Regions from separate parts of the Micromonospora sp. NPDC047707 genome, predicted to be linked through region 1. Evidence: riboswitches for the same ligand, from Rfam matches in the RefSeq annotation. Region 1 holds a riboswitch; each other region holds the start of a gene.
The links. Region 1 has a riboswitch for cobalamin ahead of metE (5-methyltetrahydropteroyltriglutamate--homocysteine S-methyltransferase). Riboswitches for the same ligand answer to the same signal wherever they lie in the genome.
Positions count from the first base shown of each region.

Region 2: linked by a shared signal. The riboswitch ahead of AB0873_RS11990 (ribonucleoside-diphosphate reductase subunit alpha) and the one ahead of metE (5-methyltetrahydropteroyltriglutamate--homocysteine S-methyltransferase) in region 1 are both predicted to bind cobalamin.
Region 3: linked by a shared signal. The riboswitch ahead of cobN (cobaltochelatase subunit CobN) and the one ahead of metE (5-methyltetrahydropteroyltriglutamate--homocysteine S-methyltransferase) in region 1 are both predicted to bind cobalamin.
Region 4: linked by a shared signal. The riboswitch ahead of AB0873_RS11420 (CbtB domain-containing protein) and the one ahead of metE (5-methyltetrahydropteroyltriglutamate--homocysteine S-methyltransferase) in region 1 are both predicted to bind cobalamin.

Region 1 is NZ_JBEYSU010000014.1:32,422-35,320, reverse strand. Features, by position in the region: gene metE (5-methyltetrahydropteroyltriglutamate--homocysteine S-methyltransferase) at 1-1,270, opposite strand, end outside; cobalamin riboswitch at 1,386-1,599, opposite strand; gene AB0873_RS17315 (hypothetical protein) at 1,695-1,991, shown strand; cobalamin riboswitch at 2,126-2,309, shown strand; gene AB0873_RS17310 (ABC transporter substrate-binding protein) at 2,338-2,899, shown strand, end outside.
Region 2 is NZ_JBEYSU010000008.1:160,761-163,659, forward strand. Features, by position in the region: gene AB0873_RS11985 (OsmC family protein) at 153-596, opposite strand; cobalamin riboswitch at 714-932, shown strand; gene AB0873_RS11990 (ribonucleoside-diphosphate reductase subunit alpha) at 1,053-2,899, shown strand, end outside.
Region 3 is NZ_JBEYSU010000028.1:26,224-29,122, forward strand. Features, by position in the region: partial or broken gene cobN (cobaltochelatase subunit CobN) at 1-1,135, opposite strand, end outside; cobalamin riboswitch at 1,494-1,623, opposite strand; gene AB0873_RS24245 (MBL fold metallo-hydrolase) at 1,714-2,451, shown strand; gene AB0873_RS24250 (hypothetical protein) at 2,479-2,820, opposite strand.
Region 4 is NZ_JBEYSU010000008.1:25,139-28,037, forward strand. Features, by position in the region: gene AB0873_RS11410 ((2Fe-2S)-binding protein) at 1-590, opposite strand, end outside; gene AB0873_RS11415 (CbtA family protein) at 591-1,340, opposite strand; gene AB0873_RS11420 (CbtB domain-containing protein) at 1,358-1,576, opposite strand; cobalamin riboswitch at 1,608-1,768, opposite strand; gene AB0873_RS11425 (DUF2071 domain-containing protein) at 1,872-2,609, opposite strand; gene AB0873_RS11430 (bile acid:sodium symporter family protein) at 2,697-2,899, opposite strand, start outside.

The DNA of each region.
Region 1 (2,899 bases):
TCGGCAGGGGCGGCAGGTTCAGCCGGGCCTGTTGTGCCGCCGCACGCTCCGGATAGGCACCGCGCTGCCGGTCCGCGGGACGCAGCGCTGCGAGCCGGCCGCGTACGGCGTCGTTGCGCCACGTCGCCGGAGTGGGCGGTAGCCGCTCGGGCAGGGACGTGGTGCCGTTGCGCAGGGCACGACTCAGCAGGACGACCTCGTCGACCTTCTGCCGGGCGAAGGCCAGCCGCTGGCGTAGCGCCGGGTCGAGCGCGGTCTCGGCGGACAGGTCCACCGGCACGTGCAGGAGCGAGCACGACGAGGACACCGCAACGTGGTCGGCGAGCCCGGTGACGACGGCGCCGAAGGCGACCGCCGCGCGCAGATCCGTACGCCAGATGTTGCGGCCGTCGACGAGACCGGCGACGATCGTCTTGCCGTGCAGCGGACCCGCGCCGGCGAGCCGCTGCAGGTTGCCGGGCCCGGCGACCAGGTCCAGACCGACCGCTTCGACAGGTGTGTCGAGCAGGGCCGGCAGGGCGTCCCCCAGATCACCGAAGTAGGTGGCGACGAAGATCGCCGGCCGTTGTTCCACCGCGCACAGCCGGGTGTAGGCCTCCCGCAGCGCCTCGATCTCGGCGGCGCTCCGGTCGGCGACGTAGCCGGGTTCGTCCAGCTGCACCCACTGCACACCGGCGGCGGCGAGGGAACGCAGAAGATCGGCGTACACGTCGACCAGATCGGTCAACCGGTCGAACGGTTCGCCGCCCGGCTCGGTCGGCTTGGCCAGCAGGAGGAAGGTGGCCGGCCCGACCAGCACCGGGCGGGTCAGGACACCCAGGTCGCGCGCCTCCCGGTACTCGTTCAACGCCTTGGCGGGATTCGCGGCGAAGACCGTCTCGGGGCCGACCTCCGGGACCAGGTAGTGGTAGTTCGTGTCGAACCACTTGGTGAGCTCCAGCGCCGGCTCGGTGTCGGCGCCGCGGGCCATGGCGAAGTAGGTGTCCAGGTCGGACAGGCCGAGCCGGGCGAACCGGTGCGGGATCGCCCCGACGGCGACGGCGGTGTCGAGCAGGTGGTCGTAGTAGGAGAACGTGTTGGACGGGATCGCGTCCAGGCGCGCGTCACGCAGCGTGCGCCAAACCTCCACCCGCAGTGCGGCAGCGGTCTTCGCCAACTCCTCGGCGTCGATTCTGCCCGCCCAGTAGGCCTCGACGGCCTTCTTCAGCTCACGGTTGCCGCCAATACGCGGGTAACCGAGCACGGTGCACTGACCGAATGCGGTACTCATGGGATCCTTCCCTCGAAGTGCCCGAGGCCGTGCGGGAGGGCAGGGAGGGAAGGGGTACGGCGACGTACCGGCTTCCGCCCCGGCCGTCCCGAGAGACCGTCGGCGGCACACGCCGGGTGGCGTGCGCGGTGCGGGCAGGTCTTCGGACTCGCGGGCGTGACCGGTACGGTCGCCTACTGGCCGTCGCTTCCCAGACCTCGCGGTCCAGTGCTTGATGACGGCGGTCGTTCCCACTCACCGCTGCGGGGCAGTCCCGGGCTCGCACCGGGTTCCCTCTTACGACGCCGCGCCCATTGTGGACACGGCGAACCAGCACCGTTGTCTATCGTATGGGGCGATGAGCGAATGTGGCCGGCGCGTCCGTCCTGCGGGACGGCGCGCCGTCGCGGCAGCGGGATGTCCGCGCGCGACGAGAAGGTGACGGATGGGCCAGAAGATCGACAGGGTCGCGGTGGTGGTGGACGGCGCCGACTGGGTGGCGGTACGGCCGGAGGACTTCGACCGCTTGGACGCCTCCCGCCGCCAGGTCGGCGCCCGCGCCGCCCGGGCGACCCGGCTGGAGCACGAGTTGCGGGAGGCGCGGGCCCGTCTGGCGCGGATCGAGGAGATCCTCGCCGACGCGAGCCCGGCCGACTGCGTCTGTGAGCGTCTCACCGCAGTGCTGGCCGACGATCCGGCCGCCCACCGCCGACCACTGGTCAGAAGCCGTCGTCGACGTTGACGCCTACCGCCCGTGGCCTTCCTGCCGACGCACGACGCACGGGATGAGGCCCTGATCGGCCTGCGTCCGCGGGACGTCTCCACCCGACGATCGGAGATGGCGTTCGTCACCGTGACGAGGCGACGGCCGACAGGCTAGGGTGACGCTGCCGTGGTGTTCGGGAAGCCGGTGCGATGCCGGCGCGGCCCTCGCCACTGTGATCGGGAAGTCCGCGGCCCTCGTCGCTTGCGAGGTCACTGGGCGCCACGCGCCTGGGAAGGCCGGCCACGGACGTACCTCCCGTCAGCCAGGAGACCGGCCACGGCACAGCGATGACCCGTCCACGAGGTGCTGGAAGGCGGTCCCGATGCGCGTGCGCGCGATGCGGCCCACCCTGTCCCGGCGCGTTGCCGCGCCACTGTCCATCCTGCTCGTCCTGCTCGGCGGTTGCGCCACGGACGACACGCCCACGGCCGGGGCGTCGACCGCGCCGGTCACGGTGACCAACTGCGGCACCCCGGTCGCCGTCGCCGCGCCGCCGAAGCGGGCGGTCACCCTCAACCAGCCCGCCACCGAGATCATGCTGGCGCTCGGTCTGGGCGACCGGTTGGCGGGCACGGCGTACCTGGACGACGCGATCCTGCCCGAGCACGCCGCCACGTACGCCTCGGTTCCGGTGCTGTCGGAGAAGTACCCGTCGAAGGAGGCGCTGCTCGACGCGGAGCCGGACTTCGTCTACGCCTCGTTCCACAGTGCCTTCGGAGACGAGGGCGTCGGCGACCGCGCCGCGCTCGCGGGACTCGGCATCGGTACCTACCTGTCCCCGGCGGGCTGTCCGAAGCAGCACCGACCGGCCACGCTGACCGTCGACGACGTCTTCGCCGAGATCCGGGACGTCGCCGCCGTCTTCGGCGTGCCGGAGCGGGCCG
Region 2 (2,899 bases), on a different contig from region 1:
TCGTCCACCGGCGGTCCGTGATGGCGGGCGAGCGCCAGCAGGGCCACGCGCAACTGCGGTAAGGAACGCGGAGAGCCGCTCCCCCCACCGTGTCACCGGCCGGTGTCCCGGGGGAGCAACCACGAGCCGCGATGTCCCGGGCGGCCGTAGCGTCAGTTCCCGGCTCGGCCGGAAGCGTCGACGGTCGACACGGGGGTGCCGAGTTCGACGGTACGGGAGACGGTGCAGAGCCGGTCGTGCGACTGCTGCAGCGACCGGGGCAGCGCCGCACGCGCCTTGTCGCCGTCTTCGTCCATCGGGAATTCCACGGTGAACTCGACCGTGAGGTTCCGCATCCGGTTCCCTCCGGTCTCGTCCCGGACCTTGTCGCCGCTGACCTTGACGGTGAACCGGGTCGGCTCGGCGCGGCGGCTGGTGATGTGGTCCACGTCGATCGCGGTGCAACCGCCGATGGCCGCCAGAAGCAGCTCCACCGGTGTGAAGCTGGCGTCCTCACCCGCGCCCATCGGCAGCGATCCGCCGCGGACGTTCCGCGCGACGTACCGCCCGACGCTGGTGCGCTCGATCTCGACGGAGCGGAAGGTGTCCTCACTCATGACCGGGACGCTACCCAACCGGGCCGGTGGCCGCCGGGAGAGGTGGATGATCGGGTGAGACGAAGCTGACACGCCGACGCGACATCTAGTGTTGCTTGCTCGACGGTGTCGGCATATATGGTGTTCCCCGCAGCTGGTTCGGCCGTTCCCGCAGGGGCGGTCGAGGCAAGAGGGAACCCGGTGCGAGTCCGGGGCTGCCCCGCAGCGGTGAGTGGGAACGACCGCCGTCATCGAGCACTGGGCCTGATCGGGCCTGGGAAGCGACGGCCAGTAGGCGACCGGCGACCCCGGTCAGGCCCGCGAGTCCGAAGACCTGCCAGCGCGCCGTGCGCCTGTGCGCGCGGCGGTCGGAGGTCGCGCGGGACGACCGACGCCAGCAGCCGGGCCTGCCGTCCGTCGGGTCCGTTGGCGTTCTCCCGCGTCCGAGGGCCATCGGAGACAGCGCGAGGAGAGGTCATGACGGTCGTACAGGAGAGGCTCGCGTCCGGCGCGGGCGCACCGGAGCCGCGCCGGCAGGTGATGCAGGTCCGCAAACGCAACGGCGACGCCGAGCCGGTGGACGTCAACAAGATCGTCAAGGCGGTCGAGCGGTGGGTGGCCGACCTGGACGAGGTGGACCCGTTGCGGGTCGCCACGAAGACGATCAGTGGTCTCTACGACGGGGCGACGACCGCGGAGCTGGACAAGTTGTCGATCCAGACGGCGGCGGAGCTGATCGGCGAGGAGCCGCAGTACTCGAAACTGGCGGCGCGATTGCTGGCCGCGTACGTGGACAAGGAGGTCCGCGGGCAGGGTGTGGCGAGCTTCAGCCAGTCCATCCGGTACGCCCACGGGCTGGGCCTGATCGGTGACGACACCGCCGCGTTCGTGGCCCGCAACGCCCGCAAGCTCGACGACGCCGTGGACCCTGTCGGTGACCTGCGGTTCGAGTACTTCGGGCTGCGCACGGTCGCCGACCGCTACCTGCTGCGCCACCCCGAGTCGCGGCTGGTGGTGGAGACGCCGCAGTACTGGCTGCTACGGGTGGCCTGCGGGCTGTCCGGGACGCCGGGCGAGGCGATCCGCTTCTACCGGCTGATGTCGTCGCTGGCGTACCTGCCGAGTTCACCCACGTTGTTCAACTCGGGCACCCGGCACACGCAGATGTCGTCCTGCTTCCTGGTCGACTCGCCACGGGACGAGCTGGACTCGATCTACGAGCGGTACCACCAGGTGGCGAAGCTGTCGAAGTTCTCCGGCGGCATCGGCATCGCCTGGTCGCGGGTACGCGGCCGGGGCGCGCTGATCCGCGGCACGAACGGCAGGTCGAACGGCATCGTGCCGTTCCTCAAGACCCTCGACGCCGGCGTCGCGGCGGTCAACCAGGGCGGCCGTCGCAAGGGGGCGGCCTGCGTCTACCTGGAGCCGTGGCACCCGGACATCGAGGAGTTCCTGGAGCTGCGGGACAACACCGGGGAGGAGTCCCGGCGTACGCACAACCTGAACCTCGCCAACTGGATCCCGGACGAGTTCATGCGCCGGGTGGAGGCGGACGGCGACTGGTCGCTGATCGACCCCTCCGACGCGCCGGAGCTGCCCGACCTGTACGGCGAGGAGTTCGACGCCGCCTACCGGATCGCCGAGAAGAAGGCGGTCCGGACGGTCAAGGCCCGGGACCTGTACGGGCGGATGATGCGGACGCTGGCGCAGACCGGCAACGGGTGGATGACGTTCAAGGACCCGTCGAACCGGCTGTCCAACCAGACCGGCGTGCCGGGCAACACGATCCACCTGTCCAACCTGTGCACCGAGATCCTCGAGGTGAACAGCGACACCGAGACCGCGGTGTGCAACCTCGGCTCGGTCAACCTCGGCGCGCACGTCACCGGGGACGGGGTCGACTGGGAGAAGCTGCGCTCGACCGTACGCACCGCGGTGGTCTTCCTCGACCGGGTGATCGACATCAACTACTACCCGGCCGACCAGGCCGCGGCATCGAACCCGCGCTGGCGGCCGGTCGGGCTCGGCCTGATGGGCCTGCAGGACGCGTTGTTCACCCTGCGCCTGCCGTTCGACTCGGCCGAGGCGAAGGAGCTGTCCACCCGGGTACAGGAGGAGATCTTCCTGACCGCCCTGGAGACGTCGGCCGGCCTGGCGGAGCGGTTCGGCCCGCATCCCGCGTACGCCGAGACCCGCGCCGCCCGCGGTGAGCTGCACCCTGACCTGTGGGGTGTCGAACCCGCCCAGACCGAGCGGTGGGCGGCGCTGCGTTCGGCGATCGCCGCGCACGGCCTGCGCAACTCGCTGCTGGTCGCGATCGCGCC
Region 3 (2,899 bases), on a different contig from region 1:
GGACCGGCGCGTCGCCCAGGTGGTATCCGGCGTCGGCGAGGGCGGTGAGCAGCCGCACCGCGCTGGCCGGGGTGTCCAGGCCGACGGCGTTGCCGACCCGGGAGTGCTTCGTCGGGTACGAGCTGAGCACCACCGCGAGCCGCTTGTCGGCGTTCGGCACGTGCCGCAGCCGGGCGTGCCGCACGGCGATGCCGGCGACCCGGGCGGCCCGCTCCGGGTCCGGCTCGTACACCGACAGCCCGTCGGCGTCGATCCGTTTGAACGAGAACGGCACGGTGACGATCCGCCCGTCGAACTCGGGGATGGCCACCTGCATGGCCGCGTCCAGCGGGGACAGTCCGGCGTCGCTGCCGGCCCACTGCGCGCGGGTGCTGGTGAGGCAGAGCGCCTGGATCACCGGTACGTCGAGGGCGGCGAGCGCGCCCACGTCCCAGGCGTCCTCGTCGCCGCCGCCGGAGGCGTCGGCGGCGACCGCGCCACCGGCGGCGAGGACCGTGACCAGCAGCGCGTCGCAGCGGGCGAAGAGCCCCAGCGGTCCGGCGCCGGCGGTCAGCCCGCGCAGCGAGCCGCAGAAGATCGGCAGGGCGTTGCCGCCGGCCGCCTCGACGGCGTCGGCGAGGGTGTCGACGAACGCGGTGTTGCCGGCCAGGGCGTGCGCCCGGTAGAAGACGATCCCGATGGTCGGCCGGTCCGGGTGGGCCGGCCGCTCGCCGTGGATCCCGTACGCCGGTGTGGGCGCGGGCGGGGCGAAGCCCTCGCCGGTGAGCAGCACCGTGTCGGACAGGAACCGGGCCAGCTGCGCCAGGTTCTCCGGACCGCCCTCCACCAGGTAGGACAGGGCCTCGGTGGCCACTCCGGACGGCACCGTGGAGACCGCCATCAGGTCCGCGTCCGGCACGCTCTCGCCGCCCAGCACGACCGTCGGCACGCCGGAGGCGAGCACCGCGGCCAGGCCGTCCGGCCACGCCGCCCGGCCGCCGAGCAGGCGTACGACGGCCAGGTCCGCACCGTCGACCAGCGCCGGTACGGCGTCGGCCGCGACCCGGGCCGGGTTGGCCAGGCGGTAGTCGGCGCCGCTCGCGCGGGCGGCGAGCAGGTCGGTGTCGGCGGTGGACAGCAGCAGGATGGGCACGAGGGAGCTCCGAAGAGTGACGCCCGCCCCCGGGGGTGAGGCCGGTCGGGCTGGGGGCGAGGGATGGCTGCTCGGTCAGCGGATGCGGTGGGCCGGCGCGCGGCGCGACGGTGCGCCGGGGCCGGCGGCGAGCGGGCTCGTCAGGCGCGTGGTCGGCGCCGACCGGCCCGGCCGGTCAGGGCGAAGCGACCGGCCGGGCCGGTCGGGGCGACGCGTGCGGAGCGGCTGGGCGTCCGGGCGGGGCGGCGGCGGGCGCGTCGGCACGCGCGAAACGGATACGACGATCGTCGTCGATGGCGGGGGCGCTGCGCGTCATCGGGTCCTCCTCGGGTGTCCACGCCCTGGGGTGCACCGACGGCCGAAGTATCCTGGCTCCCGGATCGACGCTCACCCCCGGCCTTCCAACCGCGCACGCGCGGCCGTGACTCGCGAGGGGGGATCGCTCCCCGGTGACAGTGGCGGGACCGCGCCGGAATCGCACCGGCTTCCTTCACTGCCGTCCGGCCGCGAATGCTGCCACACCTCCGACGGCCGGTCAACGCGGCCCACACGTGCCCGACGGTCCAGCTAGGATCGGTGTGATGGCGGACACCGACGGGGCGGCGAGCCCCGCCATCGAGTTCCATCACGTCGCCGGTCGGGTGTGGGTGACCCCTTTCGACCCGGATCCGGCCTGGGTCCGGCCCTCCGTCGCACTGGTCGCGGACGAGCGCGGCAGCGTGCTGGTCGACGCGGGCCAGAGCCCGGCGCACGCCGCCGAGATCCAGGTGGCGCTGCGGGCCGCCGGGCTCCCGGAGCCACGCTGGCTGGTCTACACCCACCACCACTGGGACCACGTGTGGGGCGCCTGCGCCTGGCCCGGCGTGGAGATCGTCGGCCACGTCACCGGCGCCGACCTGCTGCACGCCGAGGCGGCCCGCCCGTGGAGCACCCGCTACCTGCGGGAGCAGGTCCGCGCCGACCCGCGGCTCGGGCCGAGCTTCCGGGCCCGGGCGCTCGCCGTGGACTCCTGGGACGATTTCACGGTCCGGCCGCCCACGCGGACGTTCACCGACGAGCTGGAGATGCCCACCGGCGTCCTGGTCCGGCACGTCGGCGGCCACCACGCCCCCGACTCGACCGTGGTGGTCGACCCGGCCTCGGGCGTGCTGCTCCTCGGCGACAGCTGGTACCCGCCGCCGCTGCACCTGCGCTCGCCCGACGACGGGCCGGACCTGGCCCTGGTCCGCCGCCTGCTCACCGACGACGTCGGCTGGTACGTCTCCAGCCACAGCCCGACGATGACCCTCGACGAGGCGCGCGCCGCCGTCGCGGACTGAGCCTCGGCGGGGCCGGCAGGACAGGCCCTAGCGGGCGCGGCGCTCCGGGTGGGCCCGGTTCCAGGCCCGCATGCGCTCCGGGTACCCGGTCTTCGCGGCCTCGTACAACGGCAGGGCGAGCCGGTTCGCGAGGGCCGCCGCCACCCGGGGCGACCCGGTCCGGCGCCGGATCCACTCACCGTCGTGGGCGATCGCCACCACCGTCGTGTTCGTCGCGGTCGTCTCCGGTTCCAGGTAGAACTCCACCCCGGTCCGGCTGGCCACGAACGCCTCCAGCGCCGCCAGATCCTCGCGGGTGGCCTCCCGGTCGAGCTTCGTCGCCGGTCCCTCGGACCCCCGGGTACGCGACCGCCGGCTGAACCAGCCCATGTGCGGCTCCCTCCCTCGGCGAACCTCCAGTTCAGCACGGTTTTCTGGCAGTCTCCTGCGAGCCCGGTGTGAGCCCCCT
Region 4 (2,899 bases), on a different contig from region 1:
TCGGCGTGCGCCGGCGCGGCATCGGCGAGCACCCCGGCAGCGCCCGCCAGGGCGGAGGCGACGTTGCCCCACAGGACCTGCGGTGACAGTCGGAACCGGGCTCGGAATGCGTCCAGCAGCAGTCGCACCGGGCCCTGCGCCGCGGTCTCGACCAGCGCCGCCGAGACCGAACGATCGTCCAGGTCGCCGGTGGGCAGCACGTCGAGCGGGCCGTGCGCGAGCGGCCAGGGCCCGGCTGTGGGTGGACGCCACCAGAGGTCTTCCGGGCCCGCGATCGGCAGGGCACCACCCACGACAGCCGCCCCGAGCGGCGGGGACACCAGCCGCGCCGCCAGGCCCAGGAAGGTGACCGACGCGACGACGCGCACCGGCACGGCGTCCGCCGGCAGATCGCACCGCGTACGCAGCGTGGTGGCCGCCGCGTCCACCCGCTCGGCGAGGACGTCGCCGTCGAGCAGGTCGGTCAGTGGCCGCCAGCCCGCCCGGTCGAACCACGGGGACCAGGCGAAGAAGGGGCCCAGCACGGAGGCCGCCGCCAGCGCCTGCCGGGCGTCGCGTGGTTCGGACGGCGGTCGCGGCGGCGCTGCCACCTACCGGCCGGCGGCCACGGGCACCGGCTGCCGCGACAGGCGTGCGCCCCGCTCGGCCAGCAGGCCGAAGACCAGGCCGAGCGTCGTCCACACGACGAGTTGGGTACCCAGCGACGCCAGCCGGAAGTTCCAGAGCAGGATCGGCGAGAAGCCTTCCGGGACCTCCTCGATCGAGGGCAGCAGCGCCAGCGCGAGCCCGACGACCAGGACGAACGCGCCGGCTCCGACGAGGCCCGCGTTCCAGGTGCCGAGCCGGGCGACCTGCGCTCGGCCGAGGTATCCGCCGAGCGCCACCCCGGCGAGCGCGATCACCATCACCAGGAAGAACAGCGAGGTGCGTCGACCGATGGTGTCGGGGTCGCCGGTCGCCGGCGGGTTGGCCGGGTACTTGAGCCACGGCACCAGCGCGACCACCACGAACCCGGTGAGCGCGACCAGCACCGCGGTCGCCCGCGGGCCGAACCGACCGATCCGCCCGTAGGCGGCGGCGAACACCATCGCGAAGATCCCGCCGAGGGCGACGGCGTAGATGAGCGACGCGGTGAGCAGGCCGACGGTGCTCTGCACCGTCCGGCTGATGCCCTCCGGCTCGCCGGCCACGGCCGGCTCCGGTGCGGCGTTGGCCTCCTCGAATGCGATCGCCTGGTCGATCGGACCTTCACCGACGAAGTGGGCGAACACGAATGCCAGGAGTCCGGCGGCGAGGCCGGCGAGCATGCCGCGGACGAGCAGGGCGCGGGGTGACAGCATGGTTTCGGACCCGCCCGTCAGTGGCAGGGGAAGCCGAGCAGGTGACGGCCGTCGTGCAGGAACTCGTGCACGTTCGCACCGCTGACCACCTGGAAGACACCCTGCTCGGTGCCGACGAAGTAGAGCAGCACGAGGGCCAGCACCGTGCCGAAGAGCAGCCACGGCTGCAGCTCACGCCACGGAATGGCGACGGGCGGGGTGACCGGGCGGGGCAGGGCGGAAGACGGGCTGGACACGGGCAACCTCCTCGGGATCACGCGTCCCACAACGGGTTCCGGTGACGGTGGCGGGTCTGACTTCCGCGTCACCCCTTGCCTACGGGGTGGACGCGGTCACAGTGGCGCGACCGTGCCGGAATTGCACCGGCTTCCGCACACATCGTCGCCCCGGACGCTACGGTCGGCGACGCCACAATGTCAACTGTGGCCTCGCCGACCGCTGAGGGCCCGACCCCACTCCCCCGCCGAGCTGGCCGCTCTCCTCGCCCACGCGGAGCCGACGGCCGACGCCGACCCGGCGGGGCCGTGACGGTCAGCTCCGCAGGCCGACCGGTGGGCCGAACCGGACCGGGACACCCGGCGAGTAGAGCACGCTGACCGGATGCGCCGTCGGCGGCGGAAGCCCGGCGGCGGTGACCAGCTCGTCGTCCAGATGCAGCAGCTCGGCCCGGTGCAACGGCCAGCGGGGGTGCCAGTTCGGCAGGTGCAGGGTGCGGCCCCACGCCCGGGTGTGCAGACCCCACCGGGCGGTGACGAAGTGCTCCAGCGGGGTCGGGTCGACGACCCGCTCGCCCACCCGGACCGCCATCCGGCTCGTCGTGCCAGCCGGACCGGGCCAGCGGCGCCGGAGCCGGTACGTGAGACGGTCACCGTCGCGGGTTAGGCGCATCGCCGACCAGAGGTACGGCAGCCGCAGTGTCGCCCGGGCGACCAGCACCGGAACCAACCGGGACGCGTCGAGCGAGCGGAACACCACGGCACGCCGGCCGGTGTCGTCGACCGAGTACAGCCGCACGTTGGTCTCCCAGAAGGTGCCGAAGTACGGCACCCCCGGCCCTCGGCCCAGGCCCAGCCCCACCATGCGGAAGCCGATCAGACCGACGTAGGTCGAACCGTCCACCGTGTCCGGTCGGGTGCCGGGCGGCAGCAGGGGTGCCACCAGATCCGGTGCGACCGCCCAGTGCAGGAAGGTGAGATCCTCCCAGCGCTGCCGGAGGATCGCTCGCGGAAACGCCTGCTCGGGCGCGCAGTCGATTGGCTCGATGTCCACACGTCCATCCTGCCCTTCGTGGGACCGCCGGGACGTACCGTGCCGGCCGGCTCCACCGCGAGGCGGCGGGACCGGTTGCCGGCTGGATCACGCCGCCGTGGTCCGTTGCCGGTGGGTGGCGTCGGCGTGGGGACGGCGGGCGGCGACGAATCCGAAGACGGCGGCGGTGAAGAACATCACGGTGCCGTAGATGGCCGGCGGCATGGCGATGTCGTTGTTGCCGAGCAGGGCCGGGCTCAGCGCGATCGTGATGGCCAGGGTCGCGTTGTGGATGCCGATCTCGAACGAGG